DNA from 3 places in the uncultured Enterovirga sp. genome. Region 1 is predicted to be linked to each of the others. Evidence: predicted binding sites of a transcription regulator. Region 1 holds the regulator's gene; each other region holds the start of a gene.

Region 1 (3,273 bases):
CCACTTCCAGAATGTCCAACCCTACGGGCTGATCGGCAACGCCGCGACCCTGCCCCTCGTGTCCTTCGCCGTGATGCCGGCCGCCGTGATCGGCGTGGTCGCGCTCCCCTTCGGCCTTGACCGTCCGATCTGGGCGGCCATGGGCTATGCCACGGACGGCGTGCTCCGCCTGTCGGAATGGGTCGCGGGTTTCGCCGGTTCGACGCTGGTGGTGCCGGCCTTCGGGGCGGGCGCGCTCTCGCTCTTGGCCTTCGCGCTGCTCGTCGCGACGCTCTGTGGTTCGGCGCTCCGGCTTCTCGCGGGCCTTCCCTTCATTCTGGGCGTGGCGCTCGCCTCCGCTGCGCCGCGCCCGGACATCTACGTGGCCCGGGACGGGTCGGGCGCCGCGGTCCGGGGCCGGGACGGCCGGCTCGCGCTCCTGGGGCGGGTCCCGGCCTTCACGGCCGAGCAATGGCTCAAGGCCGATGGCGATGCGCGCCGGGCCGCGGATGCCTCGCTCAAGGCCGGACCGCGCTGTGACCGGATCGGCTGCACGATCGAGATGCGGGACGGCCGGATCGTCTCGCATCTCCTCGACCGGCGCGGTTTTGCCGAGGATTGCGGCCGTGCCGCCGTCGTCCTCTCCCACCTTCAGGCACCGCCGGACTGCGCCGCGCCCACCCTGGTCGACCGCGCCTTCCTGGCCGGACACGGAGCGACGACCCTGTTCGCGACGTCGTCGGGGTTCCGGCTCGAGACCACCCGCCGCCCTGGCGAGAGCCGGCCATGGCTCGCCCGCAAAGCCTCCGCGAGGCCGGCCGCCGCCATCGCATCCGCCTCGCCGCCGCCGGGCAGGCCCGCCTCACGTCCTGCTCCGGCGGAGGAGGCGGTGCCGGACCTCCCGGATGCCGATGCGGAGCCTTGAGGCACTCGCACCGGGAGGACGGGCGCGCCGCTCGGCCGTCAGTACCGCCTGACGAGACTCACGAGCTTGCCCTGGATGCGGACGCGGTCGGGGCCGAGCACGCGCGTCTCGTAGGCCGGGTTCGCGGCTTCGAGCGCGATGGAGGATCCGCGCCGGCGAAAACGCTTCAGCGTCGCCTCCTCGTCGTCGATCAGCGCGACGATGATGTCGCCGGTCAGCGCGTCGTCCTGGCGTTTGATGACGACCGTGTCGCCGTCGAGAATGCCGGCATCGATCATCGAATCGCCCCGCACCTCGAGCGCATAATGTTCGCCCGACGCGAGGAAGTCCGGCGAGAGCGTGATCGAATGCGAGCGGTTCTGCAGGGCGGAGACCGGCGTGCCGGCCGCGATGCGGCCCATGACCGGGATCGAAACGGCCTTGCCGCCGTCGGGAACGCCGCCCGGAGCGGCCGCCGGCGTCGTACGGGCTCGCCCGAAATTGCCCTCGACGACGCTCGGGCTGAATTTCGGCCTGGCGGTCGTCTCAGGCATGCGCAGGACTTCGAGCGCCCGCGCCCGGTTCGGTAGCCGCTTGATGAAGCCGCGCTCCTCGAGAGCGGTGATCAGCCGGTGGATGCCCGATTTCGACTTCAGGTCGAGCGCCTCCTTCATTTCGTCGAAGGAGGGCGGCACGCCGGATTCGGAGAGGCGCGCGTGAATGAAGCGCAGCAACTCGTTCTGCTTGCGGGTCAGCATCGTCGCGCTCCTGCTCGAACGACTCGGGTGAGAAACAAAGCATGAACGGCGTAACCGTTCTGCTAATGTTCCACAAGCGGCGATGTGGACTTTCGGACCTACTCTTCCGCTCTACTCGGCCGGCGCGATCGCGGGATCGGCTTTCGCCCAGAGTTCGGGGCGAAGCTCCTCGGGCCGATCCGGGAAGAAGAGGGCGCACAGGAAGGTGACGGTCGCGACCCCGGCAAGGACCAGGGTCGCCGAGGTGAGGCTGCCCGTGCGTTCGTGCAGGAACCCGATGAGCGGGGCTGCCACGGCGCTGCCGAGGAAACCCATGAAGAAGCGCACCGAATAGAGCTTCGCCCGCAGCGGTGGCGCGACGTAGCGGGCGGTCATCGTCTCGTTCACGGTGACTTGCCCGAAGATCACCGCGGCCGCGACCCCGGCTAGCGGCAGGACCAGCCAGCCCTGCGCGAAGGAGAGCGCGGCGAGGGTCGGGGCGAGGACGAGGGCCAGCGGCAGGAAGAGGCGTTTCAGCGTCGTGCGGTCGATGAGCCGTCCGACCGTGAACTGGGTCGCGGCGCCGCACAGCGTGACCGCGAAGGCCAGGATTCCGACGATCGGGATCAGGTTCGCGTCGCCGGCGAGCCGCTCCTGCATCAGCTTCGGCAGGAGAAGCGTGAAGGCGTTGAAGACGAGGCCCGAGACGACCGCGATCGCGAGCAGCGTCGCGACGGCGCGCCGGACGAGGGGCGCCGGGATCACCGGGAAGGGCGTCGCGGAAGGATGGGCGGCGTGGTCGTATTCCGGCACCCCAATCCAGAGGAGGCCGAGCCCGATGCACACGATGCCGGGCACCATGAAGGCGACCTGCCAGCCGTAGCGCTGGGCGAGGAAGGCCGTGACGACCGGCGCAAGGGCGACGCCGAAATTGCCGAAGACGCCGTTCGTGCCGATTGAGCGGCCGGGTCGCTCGCCCGCCGCCTCGACCAGCATCGCGGTCCCGATCGGGTGATAGATCGCCGCGAAGAGCCCGGCCGAGCCGAGTGCCAGCGCGAGGAGGAGGGGGGTCGCCGCGAAGCCGGCCGCGATCAACGACAGGCCGGTGCCGAAACAGAAGGCCAGCATCAGCGCGTGGCGCCCGATTCGGGCGGCGAGCCATCCCTGCGGGAGCGAGGCGACCCCGTAGAGGACGAACATGCCGGTCGCGAGCGCGAGCACCGGCCCGTAATCGGGCCCGAAGGCGCCGCCGGGCCGGGCCATCACCAGCACCGCCGTCGGCAGGATCAGCAGGCTGTAATGGGTGAGGAGATGCGCGGCGTTGACGAAGACGATTTGCCGGCGGGCCGAGCTCGCCATGATGGAGCCTCCGCGAGGATCGTGAGCCGCCCCGGCACTAGACGAAGGTCGCGCGAGCGTCCAGCACGGCCTGAAGGGCGCCTCAGGCGGCGCTTCGGGCTTCGCCGGTCGTGCCCGGCGCCTTCGCTCCACCTTCCAGGACGCGCTCGATATAAATGCGCCGGACCACGACCATGACCACGGCGAGGAGCGGGGTGGCGACCAGGATGCCGGCAACCCCGAACAGCGTCCCCATCCCGAACAGCACCACGATCAGCAGGACGGGCGGGATGTCGACCTGCGATTTCTGCACGA
Region 2 (3,273 bases), on a different contig from region 1:
TCGACAACCACGGCACCGCCGTGAACGTGAATGTTCCGCGTGCGACCGCTACGATCAAGTTTCGCTACAGCGCCGGCGTCGATCCCATCTTCGTCGTCGAAGGGGTGCGGGATGCGGCACGCCGCTTCGGCCTGGCGCTCGCCGAATCCTGGGAAGGACGCCCGCCCGAACTGCCGGTCGACCACCCCTTCGTGCGTCTCTGCAGCGAGACGACCGGCGCCGCCCCGCAGGTTGCTCCCTACGGGACCGACGCGGCCGAGCTCCAGGCGATTGCGCCCTGCGTGCTCCTGGGCCCGGGCGATATCGGGGTGGCGCATCGCCCGAATGAATGCGTGGCCACGGCCGATCTCGCGGCGGCCGTGCCGGTCTTCATGCGGCTGGCCGAGAAGGTGGCGGAGCAGGGCCGGTGAGTAGCACGATCATGAGCGAGAAGGAGAAGATGCTGGCAGGCCAGCTTTATCGGCCTGTGGACCCGGAGATCCAGGCCGATCTCGCCGACACCAAGCGTTGGCTTGTTCGCTACAACGCGGCGCTCGCAGCGCCGCTGGCCGAGCGCCGTGTCCTCCTGGCCGAGCGGCTCGGGGCCGTGGGGGAGGGAGCCGTCATCCGGCCGCCCTTCCATTGCGATTACGGATTCAATATCCGGCTCGGTCGCGACGCGTTCCTGAATTTCAGCTGCGTCATCCTCGACGTGGTCGAGGTCGAGATCGGGGAGGGGACCCAGATCGGCCCGGCCGTGCAGATCTACGCAGCCGACCACCCGCGCGACCCCGAGACCCGCCGCAGCGGCCTGGAATTCGGTCGCCCGGTTCGGATCGGCCGTCACTGCTGGATCGGCGGCGGCGCCATCATCCTGCCGGGCGTGACGATTGGCGACGATGCCGTGATAGGAGCCGGTAGCGTGGTCACCCGCGACGTACCGGCGGGCGCCACGGTCGTCGGCAACCCGGCCCGCGTAGTCAGGACGGGCTGAAAGCCCCTGTTGCCATGCAACCGGTGGACACAGGAGGGCGAGGCCTCTTGCGACGGAGCGCATGCGCGGCGATTCTGGCCTTTGCGGCAGGACCGGTTCTCGGGCGCGAGGCGGAAGCGCCGGCGCCAACGAAGCCGAAGCGGCGCGATGCGGGCACACCGCTGCCGTGGTCGAAGCTCCCAGGGATGCCGAAGCTCGATCTGAGCCGGGCCCAGACCGGGAGGGTGACGGCCGAGAGGCTCTTCTACGCTCAGTTCGGGCAAGGCGAAGACGTTCTCCTCCTCCACGGCGGATTGGGCAGCTCGGACGTCTGGGCAGGGCAGGTCCGCCATCTCGCGGGCCGGTATCGCGTGACGGTGATGGATACGCGGGGGCATGGCCGGAGCCCGGTCGTGTCGAACCGCTACGGCTTCGCGCTCTTTGCCGGTGACGTGGAGAAAGTCCTGGATCATCTCGATACCGGCAGGACGGCCATCGTCGGCTGGAGCGACGGCGGCATCACGGGGCTGTTGCTCGCGATGTCGAGGCCCGAGCGGGTCAGCCGGCTCTTTGCCTATGGGGCAAATGCCTCGCCGGGCGGGCTGATCGCGGGCGGGTCGAAGAAGCCGGCCTTCGCAGCCTATGCCGCGCGCTGCCGGGAGGAATACCTCACGCTCTCGCCGGAGCCGAAACGATGGCCGGACCTCGTGGCCGGCCTCGGCGCGATGTGGCGGCGCGAACCCAATGTCTCGACGGCCCAGCTGGCCACCATCCGGGTGCCGACGACGATCGCCTTCGCGGATCGCGACGAGATCATCCGGCCGGACCATGCCCGCTACCTGGCCGACACGATCCCGGGTGCCAGGAGCGTCGCCCTCAAGGACGTAAGCCATCTCGCGATGCTGCAGGACCCGGCTCGCTTCAACGCCGCCCTCGACGCCTTCCTGGCCGGCTGACCCACGGATAACGCTGGCTGGGTGACCGCGCCAGACGACCGCCACGTTCACGCTTTCGTTGCCGGGACGGCCGCGCTCGGCGCGGCGGATTGACTCACGGGCCTGCATGAGAACAAAATAGGAACAATACGGCTTCCGCAACCTCTCGGGCAAGGCATGACCCATGCCGGGCACAATCCTGTTTTGTCTGATCTGCGTCGGCGGGTCGTGGCGCTCGAACGGTCCCGGCGGGCCGCGCGGCCTCCGCTCGCCTTCGGCCTCGCGGCGATCGATGAGCATCTGCCCTGGGGCGGGCTGCCGCTCGGCACGGTCCACGAATGCGTCGAGAGCGGCATCGACAGCGAGCATGCGGCGGCCGCGACCCTGTTCACGGCCGGCATCCTCGCCCGCAGCCGCGGCACGGTCCTCTGGTGCCTCCGCGGCCGCGACCTGTTCGCGCCGGCGCTTGCCTCCGTCGGGCTCGGGCCCGACCGGGTCATCTATGTCGAAACCTGGAAGGACGGCGAGGTCCTGCCCGCCATGGAGGAGGCCCTGCGGCATGGCGGCCTTGCAGGCGTCGTGGGCGAGGTCGCCCGGCTCGGGCTCACGGCGTCGCGGCGGCTCCAGCTCGCGGCCGAGGGATCGGGCGTGCCGGCCTTCATCCTGCGCCGGTGGCGGAGCGAGGCCGAGCGCGCCTCCGCCGACGAGCCGAGCGCCGTCTTCACGCGCTGGCGCATCTCGGCGGCCCCGTCCCGCGCGTGCTCCGCCCCGGGCCTCGGCCGCGCCCGCTGGCGCGTCGAGCTCCTCCGCTGCCGTGGCGCGGAGGCCACGTCCTGGATCGTCGAGGCCTGCGATGCCGAGGGTCGTCTCGCTCTACCTGCCCTTCTTCCCGAGCGACCGGCTCCGCAGGAGATCCGGGTCCCCGGCCGCATCGACCGGCCCGCTCGGGTCGAGCAACTCGGCCAACGCGCCGTCGCGTGAGGGTAGCGCTCCGCTCGTCACCGTCACGCGGCAGGGCTCGCGCCGAATTGTCGCCGCGGCCGACGAAGCCGCGCTCGCGATCGGGATCCGGCCCGGCCAGGCGGTGGCCCAGGCTCAGGCCTCCGTCCCTGGGCTCGTGCTCGTCGACGCCGCGCCGGAGGCGGACGCGGCGGCGCTCGCCGATCTCGCGGGCTGGTGCGGCCGCTACTCGCCCGTGGTCCAACCCGACCCGCCGGACGGCATCCTGATCGACATGGAGGGCGCATCCGCCCTCTTCGGCGGCGAAGCCGCCATGATGGCGGACGCGGTCCGGCGGCTCGGCCGCGCCGGGATCACGGCCCGGGCCGCACTCGCGGAGACGCCCGGCGCGGCCTGGGCGCTCGCCCGCTATCGGCCCGGGACCAT
Region 3 (3,273 bases), on a different contig from region 1:
TCCGCTTGGCCGAGGTCGGCCCTGAGCCGGGTCTCGGCCTCGGTCAGCGCGGCCACGCGATCCTGGAGAAGGCGCTGCCCTGCCACCAGGGCAGCCGCTTCTTCGGCACGACGCCGAGCGTCCTGCCGTGCGCCATCCAGTTCGGTGCGCAATGCGTGTTCGGAATGCTCCAGCGCCCGGAGCTCCTCCCCGACCTGCTGCAATTCGGCCGCGCGATTTGCGGCCTCCTCGCGCGCAGTCTCTTCGGCACGCCGCGACGCCTCGAGCTCGCTTCGAAGGTCAGCCTCCGCCTGTTCCCGGCCCGAGACGCGATGCTCGAGCTGGCGAGACGCGTCCCTCGCGGCTTCGAGTTCGGCCGTTTTTTCGAAGATGGATCCGTGCAGCCGCGTCAGCGGGAGCTCGAAGGGAGCGACACGCTGAAAGATGTTGAACTGCTCGATGAAGACGTCGAGCTTCGCCCGGACGCCAGGATCCGACAGGTCTTCTTTGATCAGCTCATAGAAATACTGCACGATCCGCTGTGCCGAAGGTCGGCCTTTCGCGCCCTCACGGTTCAGCTGCGCGTCGACGATGTCGAGGATATCCGCACTGCCGTCGTGGACGAGGTTCAAGGGCCGCAGGAATGCAAGCAGTCGCCTGAGCGTCCCCTCCCCGTCCGTGAACCAGTCATCGTAATCGAGCACGAAGACGTCATCTTTCGCCCGGGCGAAGAAATCGGCATTGTAGACGAGCCACCGGTATTCGCCCGAACGGAGCGGGATATCGTCGCGTGACCGGAGCGACGCGGCAACGTTGGCCGGATTACGAACACAGAACACATATTTCGGGGTGAGGGAGAGATTGTTGAAGATTTCTCCCCATGTCGCAAGCAGCCGGACAGCTCGGGGGTCCTTGAAACCGAACGGTTCGGCCGGATGCATCCTGGATTGCAGGTAGGCCTCCACTTCGGACCGGATCTTTCGCACCTCCGGATTGGCCCACCAGCCGCTCGGGAGAGGTAGATCATGGAGGGGGGAGTAATCGCCGACGCCACCCATCGGTCGATTGAGCAGGTCCAGGATCCGATTGTGCTGGGACACGATTTCCCAGCGCTCCCAATGACCGTCCTCGTTCCCGCGGGCGCGGCCCACGTCATCCGCCATGTCGACGCCGAGGGCGCTGAGCAGATGGGCGCAAAGCGACGTGCCGCTGCGATGCATGCCGAGAACCACGACGATCGGCCTGCGTGAGGCAGGCGTGGTCAGCGCGTCGCGCGTCCGAGCCGCCTTCGAAGCCGGCGAGACGGCCGACGGTTGATCCCCTGTTGTCACCTGCACGCCCGCAACCTCTCCCTTTGACACGCGATCCCCCGTCCCGAATAGACCCGCTGTCACATCCCCTCAAGGCCGCAGGCCCGAGCCGTCGATCAGACGTACGTGAGCGCTCGCGGAGCCGCGACGCCGGTCTCGTCCCGGCCCGGCCCGGCCCGGCCCGGCAGGCTGCAACCGGCGCGGTCAAGTTGTCCTGTATACGGCGCGGCGTGGGCCAAAGAAGTTGTTGCGGATGAGAACAAACCATGTACATTCACGAGGACCGGACGCGTTTGAGTCCGGCTCCTCCCACTGCCATAAGGATCGCCCGCCATGGCCTCTGCCCTGCGCCTGATCGAGACACCCTCCATGGACAAGACCAAGGCGCTGGACGCGGCGCTGTCGCAGATCGAGCGCTCCTTCGGGAAGGGCTCGATCATGCGACTCGGCAAGAACGAGAAGATCGCCGAGGTCGAATCGATCTCCTCGGGCTCGCTCGGCCTGGACATCGCGCTCGGCGTCGGCGGGTTGCCGCGCGGCCGCGTGATCGAGATCTACGGGCCAGAATCCTCGGGCAAGACGACGCTCGCTCTCCACACCGTCGCCGAAGCGCAGAAGAAGGGCGGCGTCTGCGCCTTCGTCGACGCCGAGCACGCGCTGGATCCCGTCTACGCCCGAAAGCTCGGCGTAAAGCTCGACGACCTCCTCATCTCGCAGCCCGATACGGGCGAGCAGGCGCTGGAGATTTGCGACACGCTGGTGCGGTCGGGGGCGATCGACGTGCTGGTGGTCGATTCGGTCGCCGCGTTGACGCCCCGGGCGGAGATCGAGGGCGAGATGGGCGACGTGCAGCCCGGCGCACAGGCGCGGCTGATGAGCCAGGCCCTCCGCAAGCTCACCGCCTCGATCTCGAAGTCGAAGGCGATGGTGATTTTCATCAACCAGATCCGGATGAAGATCGGCGTGATGTACGGCTCGCCCGAAACGACGACCGGCGGCAACGCGCTGAAATTCTATGCCTCCGTCCGGCTCGACATTCGCCGGATCTCGACCCTGAAGGACCGGGACGAGGCGATCGGCAACCAGGTCCGGGTCAAGGTCGTCAAGAACAAGGTCGCGCCGCCCTTCAAGCAGGTCGAGTTCGACATCATGTTCGGCGAGGGCATTTCGAAGGTCGGCGAACTCGTCGATCTCGGCGTCAAGGCCGGCATCGTGGAGAAGTCGGGCGCCTGGTTCTCCTTCGACAGCCAGAGGCTCGGCCAGGGGCGTGAGAACGCGAAATCGCTCCTGCGCGACAATCCCGAGATCGCGGCCAAGATCGAAGCCGCCATCCGCCAGAATGCAGGTCTTCTGGCTGACCGCATCCTCGACACGGCGACCCCGACCGACGACGACCTCGACGAAGGCAACCCGTAGCGGGTCGCTCCGATCCGGCGCCTCGGGACAGGCCTCCAGGGGGGCTGGTTCGACCGTGCCATTCGTAAGAAGGCGTGTTGCAAGGCGTGGCGCCGACGGGCCGCGCCTTTTCGCGTCGTGCAAGTCCCCGGGTCGGAGCCGATCCGGATGGAGGCTGCGGCGACCGCGGGCCCTTCCGAAAGCTCGGTCGCGGTATTAGAGACACTCTCATCGGAGCATCTCCGCGACTCCGCACAGGATGACGAGACCCATGTCCGCCCCCCGCACCCTCTACGACAAGATCTGGGATGACCACGTCATCGATCGCGGCGAGGACGGGACCTGCCTCATCTATATCGACCGCCACCTCGTGCACGAGGTCACGAGCCCGCAGGCCTTCGAAGGATTGCGGGTGGCCGGCCGGGTCGTCAGGGCCCCCGGCAAGACGCTGGCCGTCGTCGACCACAACGTGCCGACCACCGACCGCCGCGGCGGCATCGCGGATGAGGAGGCTCGCATCCAGGTCGAGACGCTCGCGGCCAATACGCGCGATTTCGGCATCGAGTATTTCGACGAACTCGACCAGCGC

What was found. Region 1 encodes LexA, which represses DNA repair genes until DNA is damaged. Its sites were predicted from a motif close to TGTTCNNNNTGTGTTCNG; they were not measured.
Region 2: the regulator LexA is predicted to act here: its motif matches at 2,017-2,034, upstream of ACFE87_RS04655 (ImuA family protein).
Region 3: the regulator LexA is predicted to act here: its motif matches at 1,545-1,562, upstream of recA (recombinase RecA).

Annotation. Positions count from the first base shown of each region.
Region 1 covers NZ_CAXTAZ010000033.1:32,250-35,522, reverse strand. The annotation lists gene ACFE87_RS16095 (ComEC/Rec2 family competence protein) at 1-904, shown strand, start outside; gene lexA (transcriptional repressor LexA) at 943-1,641, opposite strand; gene ACFE87_RS16085 (MFS transporter) at 1,753-2,979, opposite strand; gene ACFE87_RS16080 (AI-2E family transporter) at 3,062-3,273, opposite strand, start outside.
Region 2 covers NZ_CAXTAZ010000005.1:101,162-104,434, reverse strand. The annotation lists gene ACFE87_RS04670 (M20 family metallopeptidase) at 1-410, shown strand, start outside; gene ACFE87_RS04665 (sugar O-acetyltransferase) at 422-973, shown strand; gene ACFE87_RS04660 (alpha/beta fold hydrolase) at 1,159-1,908, shown strand; gene ACFE87_RS04655 (ImuA family protein) at 2,065-2,868, shown strand; gene ACFE87_RS04650 (DNA polymerase Y family protein) at 2,765-3,273, shown strand, end outside.
Region 3 covers NZ_CAXTAZ010000001.1:179,235-182,507, forward strand. The annotation lists gene ACFE87_RS00910 (hypothetical protein) at 1-1,316, opposite strand, end outside; gene recA (recombinase RecA) at 1,623-2,705, shown strand; gene leuC (3-isopropylmalate dehydratase large subunit) at 2,956-3,273, shown strand, end outside.